Regions from separate parts of the Alteromonas sp. ABH4_456 genome, predicted to be linked through region 2. Evidence: riboswitches for the same ligand, from Rfam matches in the RefSeq annotation. Region 2 holds a riboswitch; the other holds the start of a gene.
The links. Region 2 has a riboswitch for cyclic di-GMP ahead of ACXAG2_RS08780 (hypothetical protein). Riboswitches for the same ligand answer to the same signal wherever they lie in the genome.

Region 1: linked by a shared signal. The riboswitch ahead of ACXAG2_RS11295 (AAA family ATPase) and the one ahead of ACXAG2_RS08780 (hypothetical protein) in region 2 are both predicted to bind cyclic di-GMP.

Annotation. Positions count from the first base shown of each region.
Region 1 covers NZ_JBSWXO010000006.1:94,983-98,539, forward strand. The annotation lists gene ACXAG2_RS11290 (alpha/beta hydrolase) at 1-835, opposite strand, end outside; cyclic di-GMP riboswitch class I at 1,102-1,191, shown strand; gene ACXAG2_RS11295 (AAA family ATPase) at 1,287-1,982, shown strand; gene ACXAG2_RS11300 (replication protein RepA) at 1,942-2,274, shown strand; gene ACXAG2_RS11305 (GGDEF domain-containing protein) at 2,401-3,557, shown strand, end outside.
Region 2 covers NZ_JBSWXO010000004.1:288,476-292,032, reverse strand. The annotation lists gene ACXAG2_RS08785 (TonB-dependent receptor) at 1-1,235, opposite strand, end outside; TPP riboswitch at 1,293-1,395, opposite strand; gene ACXAG2_RS08780 (hypothetical protein) at 1,519-2,199, opposite strand; cyclic di-GMP riboswitch class I at 2,245-2,326, opposite strand; gene ACXAG2_RS08775 (helix-turn-helix domain-containing protein) at 2,514-3,557, shown strand, end outside.

The DNA of each region.
Region 1 (3,557 bases), on a different contig from region 2:
TCGTGGTTGCCCGCGACATTAAATCTTCAATACCGGTAATGGGCGTAGTGGTGTCTGCCTGAGAATGTGCGGCAAATACAGGTACGTCTACAGTTTTCCCCTGTTCAAACTGGTCTCTCACATCATCAATCACTTCCATCAGTTCAAGTCCGGAAAAACTGGCAATGGTGGGATATTTATACGGATTCGGCCCCTGTGTTTCATAGTGACCGTCAAGAAACCTGGCGACCCACTGAATTCCCCATATCCCGGATAACCGCTCTACGCCGCTGTCGAGTGCCAGAGCACCGGAAAATAACATCAGGCCGTCAATGTTGTCAGGGTGATGCAAATAATGCTGAACAGAGAGCGCGCCGCCGGTGGAAAAGCCGCCCAGATAAACGTGCTTACCAAGTTGCGGTGCCAGCGCCATGACGTCACTCAGGTGTGCACCCCAGCGTTCTGCCAGATTGCTGTCGCTCATTTCATCGCTTGCATCCAGTTGGCCATGTCCTACGTTTAAAGGCACAATAACGTTGTAACCTTTGTCATGCAGTGCCCGTGCTATGCCAGACATATAAAACGGCGAATCGCTTAATCCGTGAAGCAAAACAACCACCGTATCGACAGGTTTTCCGTGATGCAGAATATACGGCGCGTTGCCATCGTTGCGAAGAGCAGGAGAACACACACTGAAACGCTGAAATGTGGGGTTCATGCATGCCCTGATCTGGCCGAAGCGCTCTTCATACAAGTGACTGAATGAATCAAACGCTTCATCCATTGCATTATTCTGCCCGAAACTGACTGTGCTGAAAGCCAGCAGAAACAAACTCAACAGGGATGTTTTTACCACTCCCTTCTCCTTATTTGCGGGTATAGTTTTCAATAACACCATGTGTTGGCATATTAACAGATATAACTTTAATTAGAATGATTTACACGGGCGAACCGCGGATTTCCAAGTCCTGCAGCCCGTTTGTCGCCACCGGCCACCTGGTCTGACAGGTATATTTTTTTATTCTTAAATATCGAGAGGCATGCGGCGCACACCGTTTGTTTTAACTAGTATCCTGATTACCGGTAAGCCATGGCATCCCCGCCGCTTACCCGAAAATGTACTGTTGAAAAAGGCAAAGCGGTGCGAAAGCCCGTGACGCAAAGCCTCCGGTCTGCCATCTGATTACAGATAATGATAGCGGGGTTACCGAACAAGCATAGTCCTTAATCCGGCTCATGTTCACTTTTTCAGTCACATTCGTTAACCGTTTATCCGTGATGACGGATCAAAAGTTGAGGAACGAACGATGATCGTTTTGGTTGGTGGCGAGAAAGGCGGCAGTGGCAAAAGCTGCCTTGCACAAAATATCGCTGTTTATCTGAGAACTGAAAAAAATGCCAGTGTACTGATGGTCGACTGCGATCCGCAGCGCACTACTTCAGACTGGATTCAGGAACGCAAAGCTAATGATAAATTGCCGTCGATTAACTGCGTGCAGTTGTACGGCAAGATCCGCAACGAATTACTGAGCCTGCGCGAGCACTACGATTACGTAGTCATTGACTGTGGCGGACAGGATAACCTTGCGCTGCGCTCCTCGATGGCAGTGGCTGACCACATTCTTATTCCGTTACGTCCCAAACGGCGGGATCTGAAAACGGTTCCCCATATGGAAGATATTCTTTCAACCTGCAAAATGGTGAATCCCGACATGAATGCTGCTTTTGTGATTACCCAGTGCCCTTCTCTGCCTTCGCTGGGCAGCAGGATCCTGGAAGCAAAAGATGTCTGTCGTTCATTTGAAGTACCGGTACTGGACTCAGTGACATACAGCCGCAATATGTATGACGATTCTGAAGAGTCTGGCCAGTCAGTCATGGAAAGTGAGCCGGACGGAAAAGCATCAGCAGAAATTCGCAATATTATTGAAGAACTTCTGTCGCGGAGAGAGGGGAAATCTTATGAGTCTGTGCAGCCTCAAAAAATCCACGCCGTCAGCTAAACCTGTTGAGCCGGTGAGCGTTGATGAATTTATTGACGACGCACTGGCCTACGCAGCAGGTAAACATGTTATCAGGCAGGTCTATCCGGCAACGGACTCTGCTAACAAAGACAACATTACGCCTTGCGGTCCCATGCGACGTGCTACATTTACATTATCTGAAGACGCAATTGAGAAGCTTGGAAAGTTGTCGGCAGAAACAGGGATCTGCCGTTCCAGACTCATCAGAATATGGATAGAAAATCAAAGCAGTGAAGACATCAGGCCTTTACTGACAAATAAAACACCCTGACAGACATACCACAAGGTGGCGGCCGGGTGCAGGCGTTTGCATGGAATGCAAAGCGCGCCAATACGCAATAACGGGAGCACGGTGTCACTGTGCTCCCCGGTTTTACTTTTTCTGAACAGGATGAAGATGAAAAGTTATCTGTCAGGCAGTTTGATTACACTGCTTGGATTATTTCCCTCGCTGCTTAGTGCCCAGGGGACGGTCAGACAGGAAGATTTGCAGGTTGCCCCCCCCAGCCGGGAAACCACCGTCGCCCGGTTTATTGCTCACCAGACTGCCGATAATGACATCGCCCCCCGTCTGGACGTACTGCCTCCGGCCTTTTTCAACTCTGTTGACGAAACCATCGCCAGGTTGGAACACCAGATGGACACGGAGCAAGCGATCTACTTTGAGAAGCTGAAAGCCAAAGTGGAGATGGAACGTCAGGCAAGGGATTTCGAGATTCAGGAGAAAAACCGCACTGTTGAACTGGCTCAGGTGCGTCAGCATAACCTGGAAAGTATGTTATCGCTGGGTAGCCTGGTGTCCCTCTTGCTGTTTCTTTTTTTGCTGTGGAGCCGTTATAACCAGTACCGGCAAAATCAGCGGCTGGCACTGGAAGTCCGCAACCGGACCACTGAGCTGGAGCAGAAAAATCAACAGCTGGAAGAAGCTTATCATGCGCTGGAGCAGGTCAGCATGCGTGATGCGCTCACTGGTTTGTATAACCGAAACTTCCTCTCAGCCCAGTTGCCGGGTGAGATTAGCCGGGTGCAACATCACTACGCCAGTCTTAATGATGAGACCTTTCCGCCGAATCATGACTTACTCTGCTTTTTAATTGATATAGACCACTTTAAGCAAATCAATGATGAATACGGTCACCTTGCCGGTGACCGCTTCCTCGTACAATTTACCGGTATCTTAAAAGAAGTATTCAGGCAGACAGATTTGCTTATCCGCTGGGGTGGCGAAGAATTTCTGGCGGTGTGCCGCAACGCTAACCGTAATGATATGGTGGAACTGGCTGACAGGCTTATCGAGGCGGTACGCCACAAGCGTTTTCACTTACCTGATGATGTGGTGATCAACGCCACCTGCAGCGTGGGATTTTGTGCAATGCCTCTGTGTCGCAGAAATCCTTATGAGATGGATTGGGTAAAAACCTTCTCGGTGATGGATTATTGCCTGTACGCAGCAAAAATATCCCAAAGAGATTGTTGGGTGGGCGCCATTGAAGCCTGCAAAGAAAACGACAATGTTCTGCCGCCCTCTCCGCTGGAAGGGAAGTTCTCACTCAC
Region 2 (3,557 bases):
GCATTATCTGCATAATCATAGGCGTAATTTTCAACACGCAGCGCGGACGTCAGCAATAAAGACGGAGTCAGCTGAGTATCAAGCTGACCGTAAACCGCTGTTGTCTGCGGTTCGAAAGTACTGATAAAGTCGCCGTCAGCATAAGTATACTGACGCAGTAAATCCTGTTCACTCTGATTGATGCGGCCGCCGATAACCCAGGTCGTAGTGTCATTGAAGATTTTTTTATCTTCTGCAGAAGTAAAACGCACCTCGGCAGATTGTTGGGAAACATCCCGGTAATATGCATCAAAGGACGTATAGCCCCAAGGGTGGAAACCGGTGTAGGTCCAGTCTTCGTCGTAGCCGTAAGCGATATCATGACCGGCCATAGTCGCAATGATTTCCAGCAAACCTCCGGCAGTTTCATGATTGATATGTGCGCTGACCGCTTTAGTTTCCTGCTCATCAAAGCCGGGTTCATCCGACAAGGTGTGACGGTTGTTATCCAGTGAGAAAGCATCATAACCGTTATTGATATCGTACCAGCGTAAATCCACCGCAACGGATGTTTTGTCAGTCACATCCCACAGTGTGCCCAGCCTTACTGCATTCTCATGAATCCCATTGGTATCGTCGGCACCCAAAAAGTCATTTTCAATAAAACCGTCACTGCTGTTGTGCACAAACGCAGCACGCCAGGCCAGAGAATCAGACGCTTGTCCGCCATGGGCACCTTCAGCGCGGAAGAAAGATGTGTTTCCCACAGACAATTCAAAATGACTGTCACTCTCTTCTGAGGGGGCATTGCTGACAATCTTAACCGCACCAGCCAGGGCACCGGTTCCGAAGACTGTCGCCTGCGGTCCCCGGTAAACTTCTACCTGCTGTGTATCAAAAAGTACACCTGCTGCAGCAAGACCGGAGAAATCAAAATCGTCGACCAGGAAGCTGACTGAAGGATTAATCGGTTCAGCAAACTGGCTGCGCTCACCAATCCCCCGGATCTGAATAAAACGTCCGCGGGATGCTCCGGCCGCAAAATTAACATTCGGCGCAATACTTAATACATTGTCGATATAGGTAGCCTGACGGCTGTCCAGGCGGTTGCCTGATAACACAGAAGCGCTGGCACTGAGTTGATCGAGAGTCGCTGTGCGGAAATCACCGCTGACGGTAATACGTTCGATGTCTGCTGTGTCATCAGCAAAAGCAGGCAGTGCAAGTAGTGCGAGAAGAATTGCGTTTTTTTTCATTAGGATCTCTTTAGTCATCAAAAAGATCCGGCTTTACGGCAGGTATTGAGGTTTTCAGATTGCTTTTATCACCATCCCTACGCCGGTATTATCCGGATCAGGTTTAAGGGTTCCCATGGAATGGATCTCAGCCGTAAAGACGGCACCCCTTGGCCTAATGCTTATTACGGAGTCCGCAAATTAAGCGAGGGCAGTCTAACAACTTCAGTGACTTAGTCAAGTTGCCGGCAGCCCCGAAAAAGCAATAAAAAAGCCCGCGATGTGACGTGGCGGGCAATGAAGGTCAGGCGACCTTCTGATTCTGGCGTCTTGTGCGCCATCCCATAAACCCTATTCCCAGAAGGATCAGTGACATGGCGGTTGGCTCACTGACTTCTGTAATAGAGGCATTCCGGAAGCGAACCTTCATATCTCCGCAACCACTGGCTGCATCACAATCGTTAATGAATACGATGTCGGTAATAAGTCCTGACATGTAATCATCCAGAGTAATAGAGAAGGTCTCCCAGGCTGGTTCGCTGGTATAAGTAAAGTCATCCAGACCGAAATTCTGTGTGCCACCCAGAGCAAACGTGCGGCTGGCATCGTTATTCTGTTCACCGGCAGAGAAATCTGCCAGCCAGATCCCGCCAATCTCAGAGTAAGGGTTTGCATTAGTATTGTTGTTGCCCGGCGTCATACGAAATTCAAATGACAACAAAATATCTGAAGCAGAATTGTCTAAATCCAGGCTCTGGATCCCGAAAGCATCATCCAGGTTTAGTGTGAACCAGCTGTTTTCACGCAGGTTCAGTACGCTGCCATTATTTGTCCAGGTTCCGTAGTTAGACGTGCCACTTTGTTGGTGTGCAGTCAAAGTCTGGGCAGCGAAGTCGATATCGTAGCTGCTGATAATGTTGGCGTTAGCCGTGAATGCCGCACAGAAGCCGGTTAGCAGGGCTGCAGTTTTGATGCTAAATTTCATTTATGTTCCTTGAGCAGTGTGTGCCTGAAAATAGTTAAACAACTTCACTGCAACCCGGCTGTCTTATGGCGGTATAAGACCCGTGGCTTTCCGTCCCTGCCTCACGACAGGTTTGGCGAATCTACTCTGTGGAAGTGACGTTTCCACCAATGAGTCGACGGTTGTAATGATAGGGAGAGGCCCGCAAGTAAAACAGGACACTTCTGAACGAAATCCGGTACAAATTTGTACCAACACAAAATTCACCCTTTTTCTGTCAAGGCACAGGTAATTCTTATATCCTTGACTGAAGGGATCCGGTATTGGGAGCAAACGTGCAGTATCACGGTTTTTTCTGGTCGGCAGTCATCCGCGCTTTATTGAGTCTGAGAAGGGATAACGGACTTGATAACGAATATGACACAACGATGCTCGAAAGCATCACACAAATAGAAAATGAGAAAATGGACGATGACGGACTGGCGTCTATTCTTCACTCTCTTTGTCCTGCCAGTGAAAATGAGACAATTGGCCGCTCCCTGATTGGCTATCTTGATTTCAACAAAATGAGTAATCTGGTGGTGTATCTCACGGCCAGTAAGCATATTGATGACGCACTCCATGTACTGGGGAAACACTACCACTATATTCTGGGCAACAGTGCAGCATTGACCGTAAAAACTGACGGAAATGAAACCTGTCTCCGGTTTCAGCCATCATCACATCCTGTTCTTACCGAATTCCGCTGTTATTTCCTCCTCGCTTTGTGCCGTCACCTCGCCGGCAGAAAATTCGACTTCACCACGGTCACCTTACCGCCATCAGGCGAACAACCGGTCAGCTTATTAAGGCCGGTCAGCAGCGGTGATATCAGACATGAGGGAGTCGTTGTAAGCCTGTTTTTTGATAATAAGTGGTGTACACAGGCGTCGTTTTACTATTCTCAGTCGATTAAAAAAATGCTGGCGGGAAACCTCGACACCAGCAATGATTTGCCGTTAAAACAGCAGGTTAAAGAAGCATTTCTCAAAGCCCCGAGCCCGGCACGGATCCGTTCGGAATGGGTAGCGACGCAACTCGGTCAGACGGAGTCCGCTTTTCGTCGCCAGTTAAGGCAAGAGTCAATTTCCTTCAGCGCATTACTCAAAGAGTACATTCATGACCAGTCATGTCACCGGTTACTCAGTGGCGAAAAAACGGAAGACACCGCCGCCCGCCTTGGCTTCTCTGACCGCCGATCCTTTGAGCGCAGTTTTAAGGAACATGCCGGGATCAGTGCAGGACAGCTACGCCAGCTTGGCAACCGCCTGCGTTTTCAAAAAGGTAACGGTAATCTCATTAATGTGGTGGAGAACCTGCCTCCCCTGCCCAATTCAATT